Regions from separate parts of the Alteromonas naphthalenivorans genome, predicted to be linked through region 4. Evidence: predicted binding sites of a transcription regulator. Region 4 holds the regulator's gene; each other region holds the start of a gene.

Region 1 (4,217 bases), 130 kb from region 4:
TATGTCACGCGCAATGGAAGTACCGAAGAAATTATTCTTCCAGAGTTGACAGAAAAAATGGCCCTCAAAGATACGCAAATGAACGTGAACGATATGCTCGCGGTTTGGCGAGGTGAGACTTCGCATCTTTATGGGGAACAAGCCATTCACGCAACCCTAGTGAGTTACCTTATCTTACTTGAAGGGTATGACGTAGATGAAGCGAAAGACCTTGCCACAAAACTCTGGGTACAACGAGATAAAACCGCGTTACCCTTCACTCAGCATTAGGCCATTTGAAGTTAATGCTGTTGTCTTAGAATCAAATTATTTCCAAATTCTTCTAATAATTAAGTAACTTGTAAATCCTCTGCTATCTTTAGATCAGCCAAGTAAAGCAATAACGACTTTGCATCCTCGCTTGCTCTCATAAACGTTATGGGAAGTTTGTGTGAGCGAGATGCTATACCCGAATGTCGAGGAGCACGGGATGTTTTTTAAGAATAAGCAATTATTAGAAGAAGTAGAGCGTTTACGCAAAGATGTTGAATCATTTCATACGGTGGAAAGTGAACTCAGGGCTGAAATGCTTTATGTCGAATTGGATAGAAACGGCAAAATCAGTAAAGTGAACGACAGCTTTTCAGATGCAATAGATTTTTCATCTAATGCGCTCGATGGAAAAACCATGGATAGCCTCATTCCTCAGGGAGTGATGGGGCAGCCCGCCACGAAAGAGTTTATTGCCGCGATTAAGCAAGCACAGCATTGGCACGGTGCGATAAATCTTGCTAATGCTAATGCTAATGCTAATGGTGAAGACCGCTGGTTCAGAGGTATATTGCAGCCAATTACTAACGAATCCGGTGGTGTAGAGCGTATCGCGCTGTACATGGCAGAGCAAACCAAAAATATCAATAAAAGTCGTGAAATGAACGATATGCTAGATGCATTAAACCGTTCCACCGCGGTAATTGAGTTTGACCTGACAGGCAAAATTCTTAAAGCTAACGATAATTTTTTATCGACGATGGGCTACTCATTAGAGCAAATTCTTGGAAAGCATCACAAAATATTTTGCCCAGCGGATGAAGTTGACACACCAGAATATCGTCAATTTTGGAGTGACCTATCGCAAGGAAAAATGTTTTCAGACCGTTTTAAGCGGGTAGATAGTCGAGGCAATGATGTATGGTTGGAAGCCTCCTACAACCCTATTAGGAACGATCAAGGCGTGCTTTATAAGGTTGTTAAATTTGCTACGGCGATCACCGAACAAATGCAAAGAGAATTTGCTATATCTGAGGCCGCTAATGTTGCTTTCAATATATCGGAAGGTACGGGAGAACAAGCTCAAAAAGGTAAAGAGGTAGTGGGTAGTATGGTGCGAATTATGGGGGAGCTCACTTCGCAAATGGGGACAGCTAGCGAGGGGATTCGCGAACTCGACGAACAGTCGCAAAAAGTGGCTGATTTAGTTAAAAGCATCAGTGGTATTGCCGATCAGACCAACTTACTGGCGTTGAATGCGGCAATTGAAGCCGCCAGAGCGGGCGACCAAGGAAGAGGCTTTGCCGTTGTTGCTGATGAAGTGCGCCAACTTGCGTCAAGAACCAGTACTGCCACTGAAGAAATTGTCAGTGTGGTAAATGAAAACAGAAAGCTTACCGAAAATGCGGTGCAACTTATTGAAGCGGGCCAGGAAAAAGCGAGAGAAGCGCTTGAGTACTCGACTGAGTCGGGCAAAGTCATGAACGAAATTCAAAATGGCTCCTCAGAAGTCGTAAACGCCATTGGTCAATTCACCCAACGGCTGTAAAGCCTGAAACGATAAATAAAGCACTGAGGGGGAGTGTGGTGTCTCCCTCGTGTTTCTATTCTCCTCCCCGCTGTGCATCAACCATCCCTATGCCGTGCATCGAACACTTCTAGTGCAATAAACGCACTGTTATTGTTCAGGCAAAAGAATGATTACCATTTGTGTTTTTGCTAAATCCTATTATTTCAGTGTGTTAGGGTTTTGGCACGAACTCTGCTTTATTAATGGCAGTTATACTATGAAGCAATACCAAAACAAAAAAGTACATTGAGTACTGGTAGCAACAACTAACACCCAAACAATAAGTTCGCCTGTACCTCATTAACTAATGATTACAGGCTCGGCATCGAAGCCCACCAAGCGCGACGTTTATTCGTCTACGCTGGTGGGTTTTTTTTTGGCTAAAGGAAACATAAATGACCAAGTTTAAAAACGTTTCAATGCTCAAACAAATAAAGAAAAAAATGACAGCAGGCTTAACCGCTGCGATAGCCCTTTCTTTTACCTTAGTCGCGCCACTTGCTAGCGCTCAAAGCGATGAAAAAGTGGGTTGGCCAGAAAAAGAAGAATTAAAATTTGGTTTTATCAAACTGACCGACATGGCGCCATTGGCCATCGCTTATGAAAAAGGCTTTTTTGAAGACGAAGGTTTATATGTCACCTTAGAAGCCCAAGCAAACTGGAAAGTATTGCTTGATAGAACCATTGACGGTCAACTTGATGGCGCTCACATGCTAGCAGGGCAACCTCTTGGCGCAACCATTGGTTTTGGTACCGAAGCGCATGTTGTGACAGCGTTCAGTATGGATCTAAATGGTAATGGCATCACTGTTTCAAACGAAATATGGGAAAAAATGAAAGCCCATATTCCGGTAGAAGACGGCAAACCTGTTCACCCCATTAAAGCTGATTATTTAAAGCCAGTGGTTGAAGAATACCGTGATGCAGGTAAGCCGTTTAACATGGGTATGGTTTTTCCTGTATCGACGCATAACTACGAGCTTCGATACTGGCTTGCTGCCGGTGGTATTCACCCAGGCTACTATGCACCACACAAAGGTGACAATGCTGGGCAGATTGATGCTGAAGCTTTGCTGTCGGTTACCCCTCCTCCTCAAATGCCAGCTACGATGGAAGCCGGTACTATCTATGGGTATTGCGTAGGCGAACCTTGGAACCAGCAGGCGGTATTTAAAGGTATTGGTGTGCCGGTTATTACCGATTACGAAATTTGGAAAAACAACCCAGAGAAAGTATTTGGTGTAAGCCAAGCGTGGGCCGATAAGTACCCGAATACTCACATTCGTGTGGTTAAAGCGTTAATTCGTGCCGCGATGTGGTTAGATGAAAATGACAACGCTAACCGACCAGAAGCAGTAAAAATCTTAGCGAAAAGTAACTATGTTGGCGCTGATGAAGATGTATTGGCTAACAGCATGACAGGCACCTTCGAATATGAAAAAGGCGATAAGCGTGAAGTACCAGACTTCAACGTATTCTTCCGCTACAACGCCACTTATCCCTTTTACAGTGATGCGATTTGGTATTTAACGCAAATGCGCCGCTGGGGACAAATTTCAGAGCCTAAATCAGACGATTGGTATAAAGAAACTGCACGTAAAGTGTATAAGCCTGAGGTTTACGCGATGGCAGCAAAAGCGCTTATTGCCGAAGGAAAAGCAAAAGCGACGGACTTCCCAACATTTGCTACTGAAACTGGCTTCAAACCACCTCAATCTGAATTTATCGACGGTGTTACCTACGACGGTAGCAAGCCAAATGCTTACCTTGAACAGTTTGGCATTGGGCTAAAGGGTGAAACTGTTCTTTAACAGTTTCACTGTCATACACAAATAGCGGAGAACAACATGAGTAAGATGGCAAATATATTAAGCTTTTCGCCAGCCAAATCACCAATGAGCGGCACCATGGGGGCGGTTTATAGTCGTGCGCCCGCTTTACTACTGCCTCTTATTGGCCTTTTGATGTTCCTCGCTATTTGGAATGGTGTGGCAAAAAGTATTGATACCTCGCTTGGGCAATTTCCTGGTCCTGCTCAAGTGTGGGAGCAGGCAGGTTCGCTTATTACTGAGCATAGTGCTCAGCGAGACAAAGCTGATGCGTTTTACACAAGGCAAGAAGAGCGCAACGCCGCGCGGGTTGCACAAGACCCAACTTACGAACCAAAAACTCGCGAGTTCACCGGTTCACCTACCTTCTTTGATCAAATATGGACAAGTCTTTATACCGTCATGGTGGGGTTTCTCATTGCCTCAGTGATTGCCGTCCCTGTCGGTATTTTATGTGGGCTAAGTAAATCAGCTTATGCGGCAATTAATCCGCTGATTCAATTGTTTAAACCTGTGTCACCTTTAGCATGGTTGCCATTGGTCACTATGGTAGTGAGCGCGCTGTACGT
Region 2 (4,217 bases), 2.3 Mb from region 4:
GCTTAATATTATTGAAAAAGCGCGCAACTATGGTTACCCCATCGTTTCGCAGGGCGACCATTATTCAGGTGTAAAAATACCGAACCACGAAGATTATCCTATTTATAAAGCACCCGAAAATGCGTGGGTACCTGCTATAAGCCCAGCGGGTTTTATTATTTATAAAGGTGATTTACATAAAGGTTGGAAAGGGAATGGTTTCATTGGCGGCTTGTCTTCAGAAGCGCTAGTGCGGGTTACGTTTAGTCAAGATGGTCAAAAGTGGAATGTTGAAGAGGCGGAACGTTACGAATGGGGTAAACGGATTCGTGAAGTTGAACAAGATAACAAGGGCAACATATATGTACTTGAAGACAAAGAAGGTGGCCGCTTAATAAAACTTCGGCCCAATAATTAGCAGGCTAAAAGCGTATTAGGTTAAATTAAAAGAGCACAAAAAAGCCCGAGTAAATCGGGCTTTTTACCTACCAATCGGTCAAAATGCGTAGCGGGCATTTAGGCCCATAAATTCTACATCTACCGTTTTAGCCTGTTTCTTACTTGCTATTAATTACTGTGGGTTAGCAATTTTTCGTAGGCTTGCGTGAAGCCACTAAGAGAAAAGGGGAGTGTTGTTTGTTCTTTTTCTGTATTCATAAAAGCAACCATAAAGCGTTTGCCATTTTTAAGCTCTGCTAGCATGGTATCGTCTGCAACCATATTGGTTTCGCACACTTTAGTGTCACATTGCTGAATACTAACGCGAATTGGCTTACTTTCATCTATTTTTATCCCTAGACCATATTCTTTCGCCGCAGTATTGCTAAACCTGAGGGTAACAATAGGTAGTTTTTGCGAAGAAATCGCAATATTTATAGCACCTACAATACCCGCCTTTTCCTTGTTGCGAGAAATTAAAACTTGGCTAATGAAACAATGTTTATTTTTACATTGATAGCTCCACCTTTCTGAGACGCTGCTTTTTGAAGACATTGAAGGCGTAGTTGATGTAGATGTTGAACTCGAGGATGTTTGTGCCCCAGGATTGAGTGAGAATATGAGATAAAAGGCGGCAAATGTCGCAAATCTGGTCTGCGATAATATGAAACTCATGGTCAATTTCCAGTGTAAACAAAGAAGGGGCTGCGAAGCCCCAAATACGTAATTAACATTAACCGCTAGCGGATTTATTTAGTTCTTTTGCGAGCGCGGATGGCGAACAAACCAAAAGCAGAAAGTAGTACGAAAAACATTCTAGGCTCACTTACTGATGTTGGGCTAGCAACAAATTCAGTAATGGGAGTTTGTGTCATAACTACACCGCCAGTATCGACGAACGACAAACCAGTAATAAATGCCAATGCATCGTCTGGGTCAATCATGTTCGTAGTGTCTATACCCAAAATACGAAACTCAGTCACGCCGTCAGGACCAAAGAAGTACTCTTCTTCGGCTGTAAGGTTGTCAGCGAACTCCCAACCAGAAGTACCCATCAACCATAATTCGTAATCAGCATCGAAGCCACTTGGTAAAATAACTGACGCAATCTCTGGACCAGACTCCACTACATAGTCGTAACCAATCGCTACGTCAGGGTCGATAAATATAACTTCATCATCTGTAATACTAAACTCGAATTCCCAACTGCCATCTACGTCATCTGAAGGCATGAAAGGGTCAAGCTCAGTACCCGTACCGTCGCTTCCAGATTGAGAGCCCGCTAAGGTCACTTCACCGTTACGAACAGAATATGACCATATACCGTCCTCGCCAACATTTGAGTTGTTAACGAGTTCTAGAATGTCTACCGTACCGCTGCCAGGTAACGCAATAAACTCTTCGTTAGGTAGATATACTCCGGCCTCTGATTGACCGAAAACAAGAGAAGTACCATCTAGATTTAATTCGAACCCTTCGTCGCGATAAGAAAGTTCATCGTAGCGAAACTCGATATCTATATCGCCAATTTGACCTGTATCGTCAGAGCGGTCGATGATTAGTGCTTGAAAGGTATTCTGACGATTGGTTTCATCATCGCCGTTAGCAAATGCATCTAAACTCATGTCTACCCACGTAACGGCAACAACATCTTCTGACGGTGAGCCGATATAGGTATCACCACAGCTTCCGCAGTCGTAGTTTCCTCTTGCCACAAAAGGGCTTAGTGTGGCTAAGACAGGCTCTAAATTTGAAAGTTCACTGCTAAATAAATCGATATTCCCATTTTTAAATGCTCTAAAGGTGTCAAAGTTGACTCCATCAATATTGACATTAAAGGGAAGATTGAACAGTGGCGCGAACTCCGTATATGTTTGTTCTGAGCCATAGTCAGCTTGGCCGCCCATACCTGAGATGATAACGTCAGCATGAGTTTGCAAAGAGAACGCGGCAAAAGAGAGAGACGCAGCAAGGAGTGTGTTCTTGAATTTCATTAAAAATTATATCCTTATAGATAGTTTCTTATTTTTATTTATAGCGTAGCGGGGGGAGTTAGCGAAATTCATGCCATAGATTAACTGGCTGATATATATGAATTATTTTTTTATTTCGATATAGATGATGAGAATGTGTAAGTAAAGCTGACGGTGTAAGTGCCTGATTGTATTAAATTTAATCAATTTGGGTTTGATGTAGTGCAGAACATCGAAATCTATGAATTAGTGGGGTCACTGAATTAATGGGATTAGAGTACATGATATGAACTAATCTCGGGCGAAAAGTACTCCGACCCCATTTTTATTTCTTTATATATCTATCAATTATCATCATCAGAAAAATTAATACGGGCTAATCGTTCTTGCTCTTCATCTGCGGCTGCTTGTATTTCTTCAAGAATTGCGTCTACATCAGCATCTTCACTGTCATCTTCAAATTCACCAGTAAGAACAGAGTTTGGCGTTAGGTTGGCTTCTTCAAACAGTGCCCACATTTCCTTGGCGTAGTTAGTTTTCAAAAGGTCGGGAGCAAACTCGCTGTAATAACGGCGAATATTATTAACGTCGCGGGCGAACATGGCCTCGGCGTTGTTGTTGGCTGACGCATTAACTGCCTGTGGCAAATCGATAATCACAGGGCCTTTGTCGTCAACAAGAACGTTAAACTCCGACAAGTCGCCGTGAATAATACCGGCGCAAAGCATAAGCATAATATTGTGCATCATGAGTTTATGCTGGGCTATTGCTTCTTCTTTGCTAAAGCTAACATGCCCCAACTGCGGCGCTACATCGCCGTGTTCGTCCGACACAAGCTCCATAAGCAGTACGCCGTCAATACAGCAATATGTGTCTGGTACACGTACGCCAGCTTCATTTAAGCGTGACAAAGCATCAACCTCAGCGGTTTGCCAAATCTCTTCTTCTATTTGACGTCCGTAACTAGAACGTTTACCCATGGCACGTGCTTGGCGTCCGCCTCGTACTTTTCGGCCTTCTTGATACTGTGCTGCTTTTTTGAAGCTGCGTTTAACCGCATCTTTATAAACTTTTGCACAACGAACATGTTCACCACAGCGAACAACAAAAACATCGGCTTCTTTGCCGCTCATTAAGCGGCTTAGTACTTCATCAATTAAACCATCATCGACGAGGGGTTGTAGGCGTTTAGGTATCTTCACTCATTGCCTGCTAAATTGAGTTGTATTTTCATCATCTTTAGTAAAAGTACTCTGTATATTTTTTTAATTGCTCAATCAGTATACCAGTGTTGAAAACTAAGAGCAGTGAAGTCGTGGCACTTTTTGACTAAAACTATCCTGCTCTTCCTTTTTTTTACTACCTACAAATATTCGAACATTATTGTTCGATATCGAACTTGATATGGAAAGCTGTATAGAACGGGTTTTCTTAAGCGTTTGAAATGTAACTGTTTTTATGTTTGGCATGACTTTTTCATTATCAGTTGAAAAGGGAAAAGGCAGATCACCATGAAAATAGAATTATCTCGGAAAAAAAATCTTAAACATTGGTATGTAATGGGGGCGTTAGTTTTGGCAGCGCTAAGCGCTACTATAATGCTAAACACTGAAGACGTGCTAGTGGTATCTAGCGGCGACGTAGACGTGCTAAAAGTGGAGCAAGGTAATATTGATTTATTCAGTCAGGCATTTGGCGAGCTGTTTTCAGAACAAGAGCGTTTATTAACATCACAAGCAGCGGGGAAAGTGGCAGAGATTTACCTGCGACCAGGCGCGCACGTTGAACCTAGCACGGTTATATTGTCGCTGGCCAATCCTGAGTTGA
Region 3 (4,217 bases), 2.3 Mb from region 4:
GGCCTTTGTTGCAAGTCCCCCCCGCAGTTAGGGCAAACGCCTTGCAATATTCCCTTCAAACAATCTTCGCAAAATGTACATTCGTAAGTGCAAATGTAAGCCTTTGATGAGTTGGCAGGTAAAGATGCATTACAACATTCGCAATTAGGTTTAAGTATCAACATAGAGGTATGCCCAGATGGTTGTTGATAACGATATTATGCCTGTTTGTACATGGATGGTAGGGCAAAAACTTAATCTTAGCGGGTCAAAAAGGACATAAGTAAGAAATAGTGTGTTTTAAGGTAGGCAGTGTACTCTACTCTTATTTTCAAATATCATGACGCCAAATTTAATGCGTTGTGGGTTCCCCTTTTATGTCATTTAGCGCGCTAGGCCTGTGTACTGAACTTTTAAATACCGTTGCTGAAAAGGGCTATACCACCCCATCTCCAATTCAGCAGGAAGCCATTCCAGCAATATTAAGTAAACAAGACCTTATTGCGATTGCACAAACAGGAACGGGGAAAACAGCGAGTTTTTCACTGCCTATTTTGCAGCTATTGGCAGACAAGCCTCGCTCTGAGCCTAACTGTGTACGCGCGCTAATCATAGCTCCTACTAGAGAGCTTGCCGCACAGGTTGCCCAGAACGTGGAACAATATAGCCAGAATCTAAAAGTCCGCTCAACCGCCGTGTTTGGTGGCGTGCGAATTGAACCTCAAAAATATGCGTTAGCCCAAGGTGTAGACATTCTCATCGCAACACCAGGGCGCTTGCTAGATTTGTATGAACAAGGTGATATTAACTTCGAGCACCTTGAAATATTGGTGCTAGATGAAGCCGACCGCATGCTGGACTTAGGGTTTATTGACCATATTCATCACATACAAAAGCTTCTGCCAGAGAAACGTCAAACGCTACTCTTTTCAGCCACGTTTTCAAAAGAAATTAAAACATTAGCAACCACGATGCTGAACACCCCTAAAACTATCGAGTTAGCTAGGGCTAAAGATCACATTGAAAAGATTACGCAAATATTGCATCCGGTAGATAAAGAGCGAAAAAACGAGCTTCTTATTCACCTTATTGAAAATAATGACTGGTCTCAAATATTGGTATTTACGCGTACCAAACGCGGCGCAGATGAGTTAAGGAATGAACTTGAAGCGAAAGGTATTGTTGCAGAGTCTATTCATGCCAATAGAACGCAGCAAGCACGCACATTAGCGTTAAATGGTTTTAGAGATGGCAGCATTAAAGTACTGATTGGAACAGACCTAGCCGCTAGAGGCATTGATATTCAGCAATTGCCATGCGTGATTAATGTCGACCTGCCCTATGTAGCTGAGGACTATATTCATAGAATTGGCCGTACAGGCAGAGCGTCGTCAGAGGGCTTGGCTATTTCGCTATTCAGCGACGACGAAGCAAAGCAGCTAAAAACCATCGAACGTCTTCTTGGCAGGCAATTTAAAAAGACCTTCATTGCCGAATTTGCGCCGAAGCCAAAACCGAAGCCACCCGCTGCTAAGATTGAAGAAGACTTATACGGGAATTTTGAGGCTGACGACAAGCCGAAAGGTAAAGGTAGATCGAAAGGGCGTAGAAAGCGTCGCTAGTTTAGCGCTTCATCGCTCAAAAAACACATCAACTAAATCGGCAAGGGTTTCTTCCAACTCTTCTTCGAAAACATCAATATCAATATCGAAGCTGTTCATATACTTGTCAGCATTTTCACGCGATACCGTAATGTTCTTCATCTGAAACTCTAGCTCAGGAAGTGATTTGTCATATCGAGGTTTAACAACCCAACGCAAACAGTGGCCACGGTTGTCTTTCAGTTTTTGTTTAGCAAAAACACAGAACTCCTCGACATAGTCTGCTCCCTGCGGCCCAAGGCAGCCAGGTTCAATACGACACATCACCAACAACTTTTTGTACAGAGGGAGTCGAGTTTCCATTTTATCTTTCAATAGTTTAAAGATTTGATTATCGGCAAATTTTGTTTATTTTTCCAGTATGGAATAGAGCCCGCGCACTTTTGGTAAGTATTGAGTCAGTGAGATGAGTTTTGGCAAATACTAAGAGAAGGTTGAATGAAGGCACATCACTTTAAATCTCACCTCAGCACCTTAAGACTAAGGTATAAGAAGTTCTATCTCACTCTGTCAACTTTCTTTACAATTGACGTTAAAATTAAAAACAAACTCTTTTAATTCATGAGGTTAAATGATGGCCCAATCCATGCTTAAGTGAAACTTAACGTATTATGGAGCTTAACTTAAATGTTGTCGTTAAAGCAGTTGGTTTGTGTTGTTTTATGTGTGTCGTCAGCAAATGTGCTGGCTACAGTTAGAGTCGTCGATTTTGATTTGGATGCAAATCTAAATAAAATTCAAAATGGACAGGTTATCGATGACGAATACGCTGACTGGGGCATATTAATTTCAAGCTGTAATACGAACGGTGCCGCCGCTGCTGGTACAAATAGAGTTACGGGCGTGTGTAATGACGATTCAAATGCTACTAACCCAGATTATAGCAGTAGACAGGCAGCTTTTAATACGCAGGCTAACAACACTCAAGATCCTGACCTTGAATTTGACAAGGTTAACGGTAGCTGGTTAGGCGCTATCTCGGGCGATGAGTACGATCAGCTCACCGACTACAAAAGCTACTATGCAGACATCAAAGCTCAAGCGGGAACCGGAGGCGGCTTATGGTCTCGCCCTGGGAATGCGTTAATTTTAAATGAGCATGCTTGCGATGCAATAACGTGCACAAACCCAGATGATGAAGCGACGCGTCCCGGTGGTTTCTTTGTATTTGATTTTACCAATGGCCCAGTAGATGTTCTTAATTTAGACTTTTTCGACGTTGAAGGGGTTGAACGTACAGATACAACGTCGCCTCAAAACCTCATCTACTTTTTTTATGCCGACGGCACATCAGGCAGCACCCAAGTGCTAGCGCCAGGCAACAATGAATACGCACGAAAAGACTTTGTTTCTACGGAATTGGCATCGCTGTACACTAACGTAACTAAACTGGTAGTTAACCTTCCAGGCTCAGGCGCCATCAATAACCTTATTGTAAAAGCCACAGAAGTTCCTGAACCCGCAGGCATAGCGTTGTTTTTAAGTGCTGGTTTAATATTGCTAAGACGTAAAAAGTCGAAATAGCTTTGCTACAAATGAGACACTACGGCGCTGTAAAGCGTCGTTTTTGTTTATCCACTTTACATTCTTACGTAAACTGAAATTCCTATCTAGGCCAAATGGTTGCTTCATGTATTACAATCGTCTTGTCATCATCACTTTAATTTTTCTGCTGTTTTCTGTATCGAGCAAAGCTATTGAGGTTGAAGAGCAGTATTTTGAGTCTGCTTTAGAGTCCATGTCACAAAAAGACACGGAAAGCGCATATATTCATTTGAAGAATGCTCTTGCGGCCAATCCAAGCCACGTGCCCTCGAAGATATTAATGGGAAAAATACTCTACACAAAAGGTTTTTTTGATGCTGCTTTACAAGAGCTATATGATGCGGAACAACTAGGGGCTGATAAAAACCTCACCGCAGTGACAATCGCGCGAGCATTACTTGTGTTGAAAAGTTACTCACGTATTTTGGGTATTGATACTTCTAGTTTGAAGCAAGATATAGCTTTCGAATTACTGCTGATTAAAAGCAGCGCGCAGCATCAAACGGCAAAGCCTGAAGAAGCCATACAATATTTAAACCAAGCAAATGAACTACAACCCAATAGCTTACGCGTTTTACAAACTTATGCATCCCACTACCTCTACATAGGCAATTTTGAGAAAGCCAAATCTTATATCCAAATAGCATCAAGAGAGTATGGAGAAAACCCTCAAACACTTCATTTACGCGGTCAGTTAGCCTATCAACAAGGTAATACACAAGAGGCGGTGAGTTTCTTGGAAAACGCCCACTCTTTGTCTGCTGAAAACCCCATTATCATGCGTTCTTTGGCGAGTGCCTATATGGCTATAGACAGTAATGATGCCGCACTAAAAATTGTCCAAACAATAGTAGATCAAACCCCCGGGGACCCTTACGTTAAATTACTTTTAGGGCAGCTTCGCGCTAAGAACAATCAAACCGAGATAGCCAAGCAAGTATTCGACGAACTTTTAGCAGCACTAACTTTATTGCCTGAAGATATTATGCAAAGTAGCCAAGAGCTGCAATTTATCAATGCATTTGCGTCGTA
Region 4 (4,217 bases):
GTGGTTCGCGATGTAAGCTTATCAGTATCGACGGGGCAAATCGTTGGACTACTCGGCCCTAATGGTGCCGGTAAAACGACTACCTTCTACATGATTGTTGGCTTAGTTCCCCTAGATAAGGGCAAAATCAGTATTGATGACAGCGAATTAACTCACGAGCCCATGCACGAACGTGCTCGCCGCGGTATTGGGTATTTGCCGCAAGAAGCCTCTATTTTTAGAAAATTGACGGTGTTTGAGAACATCATGGCTATCTTGCAAACCCGTAAAGGGTTAAGTTCATCAGAACAAGAACAAGAAGCCGATGCGCTACTTGATGAATTTAATATCAACCATATACGTAATAGTACGGGTATGAGTTTATCCGGTGGTGAACGCCGCCGAGTAGAAATCGCACGAGCATTAGCAGCCGATCCGCAATTTATTTTGCTTGATGAGCCATTTGCTGGTGTTGATCCTATATCGGTTAATGATATAAAGAAGATCATTCAACATCTTCGTGACAGAGGAATTGGAATCCTCATCACCGATCACAACGTAAGAGAAACACTGGATGTGTGTGAGAAAGCGTATATTGTGAGCCAAGGCGAACTCATCGCGCAAGGGACGGCAGAACAAGTTTTAAGTAATCAGAAAGTAAGGGATGTATACCTAGGAGAACAATTCAGGCTATAGTTACTGTAACCGAATTGTCATTTTCAGTTTTAAGCACGGGTATATTCACAACAAGAGTTTAAAAATAAGACGTAGATGAAACCATCTTTACAGCTAAAGTTCAGTCAACAACTTACCATGACACCGCAGTTGCAGCAGGCAATCAAGCTGCTGCAGTTGTCTACGCTCGACCTGCAGCAAGAGATTCAGGAAGCACTTGACTCAAACCCTCTTTTAGAAGTTGAAGAAGGCGGTGATGACCACCCGGTTGAGAAAAACAACATGGATGGAGACGACCCTTCTGTGGAAGCGGCTCCCACTGCATCTAGCGATTCGTTGGAAGCTGGTGACGCGCTTGAAAAGAACGACCTTCCCGACGAGTTGCCAATCGACAGCACATGGGATGAGTATTACTCGGCCTCTTCTGCCCCCGCTCCTGGCCCATCTAATAATGATGACGACCAACTGTTTCAGGGTGAAACCACCGACAATATTCAAGACCATTTGCTTTGGCAGATGCGTTTAACCCCGTTTTCAGATACAGACCGCGCCATTGCTACCGCCATTATCGACTCCATCGATGAATCTGGTTACCTTAACGTACCCATTGAACAGATTTTAGAATCGGTAAACTCTGACGATGTTGAAGAGTTGGTAGAAATGGACGAAGTTGAATGTGTACTAAAACGTATTCAAATGTTCGACCCTATTGGTTCAGGTTCACGTACACCGCAAGAATGTTTGCTCGTGCAGCTTCGCCAGTTCTCGGACGATACGCCATGGCTGACCGAAGCCAGACAGCTTATTAATGAGTACTCAGACCTGCTGAGCAGCAAAGATTACCGTACGTTAATGCGCAAGAGCCGTTTGAAAGAAGATCAACTTCGCGAAGCCATGCGCTTATTGCAAACGTTGAATCCTCGTCCTGGCAGTGCATTAATTACTAAAGAACCCGAATACGTTATTCCTGATGTTTCGGTAAACAAAAAGAATGGCCGTTGGGTAGTAGAACTTAATCCCGACAGCTTGCCAAAATTAAGCGTAAATCAACAATACGCTGCCATGAGCCGACGCTCTAAAAACAGCAGCGATTCGCAATTTATTCGCTCGCATATGCAAGAAGCCAAGTGGTTTATAAAAAGCCTTGAGTCAAGAAACGACACCTTGATGAAAGTAGCAAACTGTATTGTGCAGCAACAAATGGGCTTTTTCGAGCACGGCCCAGAAATGATGAAACCAATGGTGCTAAATGATGTCGCAGAAATGGTAGATATGCATGAATCCACCATTTCACGAGTCACCACGCAAAAGTATATGCATACCCCTCGTGGCATTTTCGAGTTGAAATATTTCTTCTCTAGCCATGTAGCAACGGAATCTGGTGGTGAGTGTTCATCTACCGCTATTCGCGCACTAATTAAAAAGCTTGTGGCAGCGGAAACGCCCAGCAAGCCATTAAGCGATAGCAAGATTGCTCAATTGTTGGCCGAACAAGGCATTAAAGTAGCCCGGCGAACAATAGCAAAATACCGGGAATCGTTATCGATTCCGCCGTCAAACCAACGCAAAAGCCTTATTTAAAGGCCTTGATAATTTAAGGAAGACGAAATATGCAAATCAACCTTACCGGTCATCATGTCGAAATTACTGATTCTTTGCGTAGCTATGTCGATACTAAGTTCAGCAAACTAGAGCGTCACTTTGATCACATATCTAATGTGCATGTCATCCTGAACGTCGAAAAACTCAATCAAAAAGCCGAAGCCACCATGCACCTTAGCGGCGCAGAAGTGTTTGCTTCATCTCATAATACAGACATGTATGCGGCGATAGACAGCATGATCGACAAACTCGACAGGCAAGTTATCAAGCATAAGGAAAAGCTGAAAAAGCACTAAATATTAGTATGGAAATTCAAGCCATAGTAAGTTTGGACCGCACCGAGTGTGCGGTTCAATGTAACAGTAAAAAACGTATTCTAGAGATTATTAGCGACATTGCTGCTAAAAATAATCCCGACATCGATCAGGCTAGTGTATTAAATAGTCTACTAACCCGTGAACGAATGGGGAGTACGGGTATTGGCAATGGTATTGCTCTGCCCCACGGTCGATTACCGGGCTTAGAACACGTTATCGCCATTATTGTAACCAGCAACCCTGCCATCGATTTTGATGCGCTTGACGATCAGCCCGTAGATATATTCTTTGCCCTATTAGTGCCAGAAGAGAAAACAGAAGGTCACTTACAAACACTCGCTACCGTGGCGGGTAAGCTAAGTGATAAAGAAACGGTGAAAGCCATTAGGCGGGCCTCCACCAGTGATGACATCATTACGGCTTTAAGCTAAAAAAGCACTGCACCATATTTTAAAAGGGAGAAATGCAGGTGAAACTGATTATTATCAGTGGTCGATCCGGTTCAGGAAAATCAGTTGCGCTACGTGCCCTTGAAGATTTAGGTTACTATTGCGTAGATAATATTCCGGTTAACCTTCTCCCTACTCTGACCCATACCGTGGTTGATGAATATGACCAAGTTGCGGTAAGTATCGATGTAAGAAACCTACCCAAAAATCCAGCGGACTTGGTAGAGATCTTAGATTACCTACCCTCATCGTGGTCTATGACCATTGTGTACATCGACGCGAGTGACGATGTACTGGTGAAGCGTTTCAGCGAAACCCGCCGATTACATCCGCTAGCTAAGCTCAACAAATCTTTATCTGAATCGATAAAAGCCGAATCAGACTTGCTTGCGCCTATTGTTGAGCGCGCCGATTTGTACATTGATACGGATAAACTCACTATTCATCAACTCGCAGAGCTTATCCGCGAACGAATTCTAGGCAAGAAAAGCTCTCGCCTAGTATTGGTGTTTGAATCGTTTGGCTTTAAGCACGGTATCCCCAAAGACGCCGACTATGTATTTGACGCCCGCTTTCTCCCCAACCCGCATTGGGAACCCGATTTAAAACACTTAACTGGTTTAGATGCCCCCGTAGAAGTATTTTTAGGTTCCCAGCCTGTTGTAACCAAATTTATTTGGCAAATTCAGAACCTAATCACTACATGGCTGCCACACTTAGAACGCAATAACCGTAGTTATGTCACCATTGCGATTGGTTGTACCGGCGGTCAGCACCGCTCAGTATTTATTGCTCAATCGTTAGCGAAAACCTTTGGCGAAATGCATCCCGATGTACAAATTCGCCACCGCGAGTTAAATCAGTAATGACAATCGAAAAAACACTTACCATAGTCAATAAATTGGGCTTACACGCCCGCGCTGCCACACAGTTGGTTCAATTAGCCAATCAATTTGACGCAAAAATCGTGTTGGTGAAAGGCGATAAGAAAGCCGATGCTAACAGTGTGCTGGGCTTAATGATGCTGGAAAGCCACCAAGGTGAACAGGTAAACGTTGTGGTTGAAGGTAATGATGCCGAAGCGGCATTAAACGCCATTGAAACGTTAATTGAAGGCCGTTTCAACGAAGACGAATAATGCAGCTTCCAATACGACTGAGAAATTCTGCTAAAAGCCGTCTATAATTTCACCATA

The links. Region 4 encodes sigma-54, which starts transcription at its own class of promoters, with help from an activator protein. Its sites were predicted from a motif close to GTTGGCACGNNNNTNGNNT; they were not measured.
Region 1: AMBT_RS14910 (CmpA/NrtA family ABC transporter substrate-binding protein) is a predicted target of sigma-54. The motif match lies at 1,999-2,017, and genes of this name have one in related genera.
Region 2: AMBT_RS02605 (nidogen-like domain-containing protein) is a predicted target of sigma-54. The motif match lies at 2,471-2,489, and genes of this name have one in related genera.
Region 3: AMBT_RS02570 (PEP-CTERM sorting domain-containing protein) is a predicted target of sigma-54. The motif match lies at 2,214-2,232, and genes of this name have one in related genera.

Annotation. Positions count from the first base shown of each region.
Region 1 is NC_015554.1:3,422,651-3,426,867, reverse strand. Features, by position in the region: gene AMBT_RS14920 (glycosyl transferase family protein) at 1-270, shown strand, start outside; gene AMBT_RS14915 (methyl-accepting chemotaxis protein) at 470-1,798, shown strand; gene AMBT_RS14910 (CmpA/NrtA family ABC transporter substrate-binding protein) at 2,215-3,630, shown strand; gene AMBT_RS14905 (ABC transporter permease) at 3,667-4,217, shown strand, end outside.
Region 2 is NC_015554.1:612,232-616,448, forward strand. Features, by position in the region: gene AMBT_RS02595 (PQQ-dependent sugar dehydrogenase) at 1-397, shown strand, start outside; gene AMBT_RS02600 (invasion associated locus B family protein) at 547-1,092, opposite strand; gene AMBT_RS02605 (nidogen-like domain-containing protein) at 1,167-2,411, opposite strand; gene AMBT_RS02610 (PA4780 family RIO1-like protein kinase) at 2,735-3,592, opposite strand; gene AMBT_RS02615 (efflux RND transporter periplasmic adaptor subunit) at 3,902-4,217, shown strand, end outside.
Region 3 is NC_015554.1:605,009-609,225, reverse strand. Features, by position in the region: gene AMBT_RS22100 (DUF1272 domain-containing protein) at 1-164, opposite strand, end outside; gene AMBT_RS02580 (DEAD/DEAH box helicase) at 357-1,601, shown strand; gene AMBT_RS02575 (hypothetical protein) at 1,611-1,904, opposite strand; gene AMBT_RS02570 (PEP-CTERM sorting domain-containing protein) at 2,268-3,164, shown strand; gene prsT (XrtA/PEP-CTERM system TPR-repeat protein PrsT) at 3,271-4,217, shown strand, end outside.
Region 4 is NC_015554.1:3,296,295-3,300,511, forward strand. Features, by position in the region: gene lptB (LPS export ABC transporter ATP-binding protein) at 1-675, shown strand, start outside; gene AMBT_RS14390 (RNA polymerase factor sigma-54) at 751-2,235, shown strand; gene hpf (ribosome hibernation promoting factor) at 2,265-2,552, shown strand; gene ptsN (PTS IIA-like nitrogen regulatory protein PtsN) at 2,561-3,004, shown strand; gene rapZ (RNase adapter RapZ) at 3,043-3,888, shown strand; gene AMBT_RS14410 (HPr family phosphocarrier protein) at 3,888-4,160, shown strand.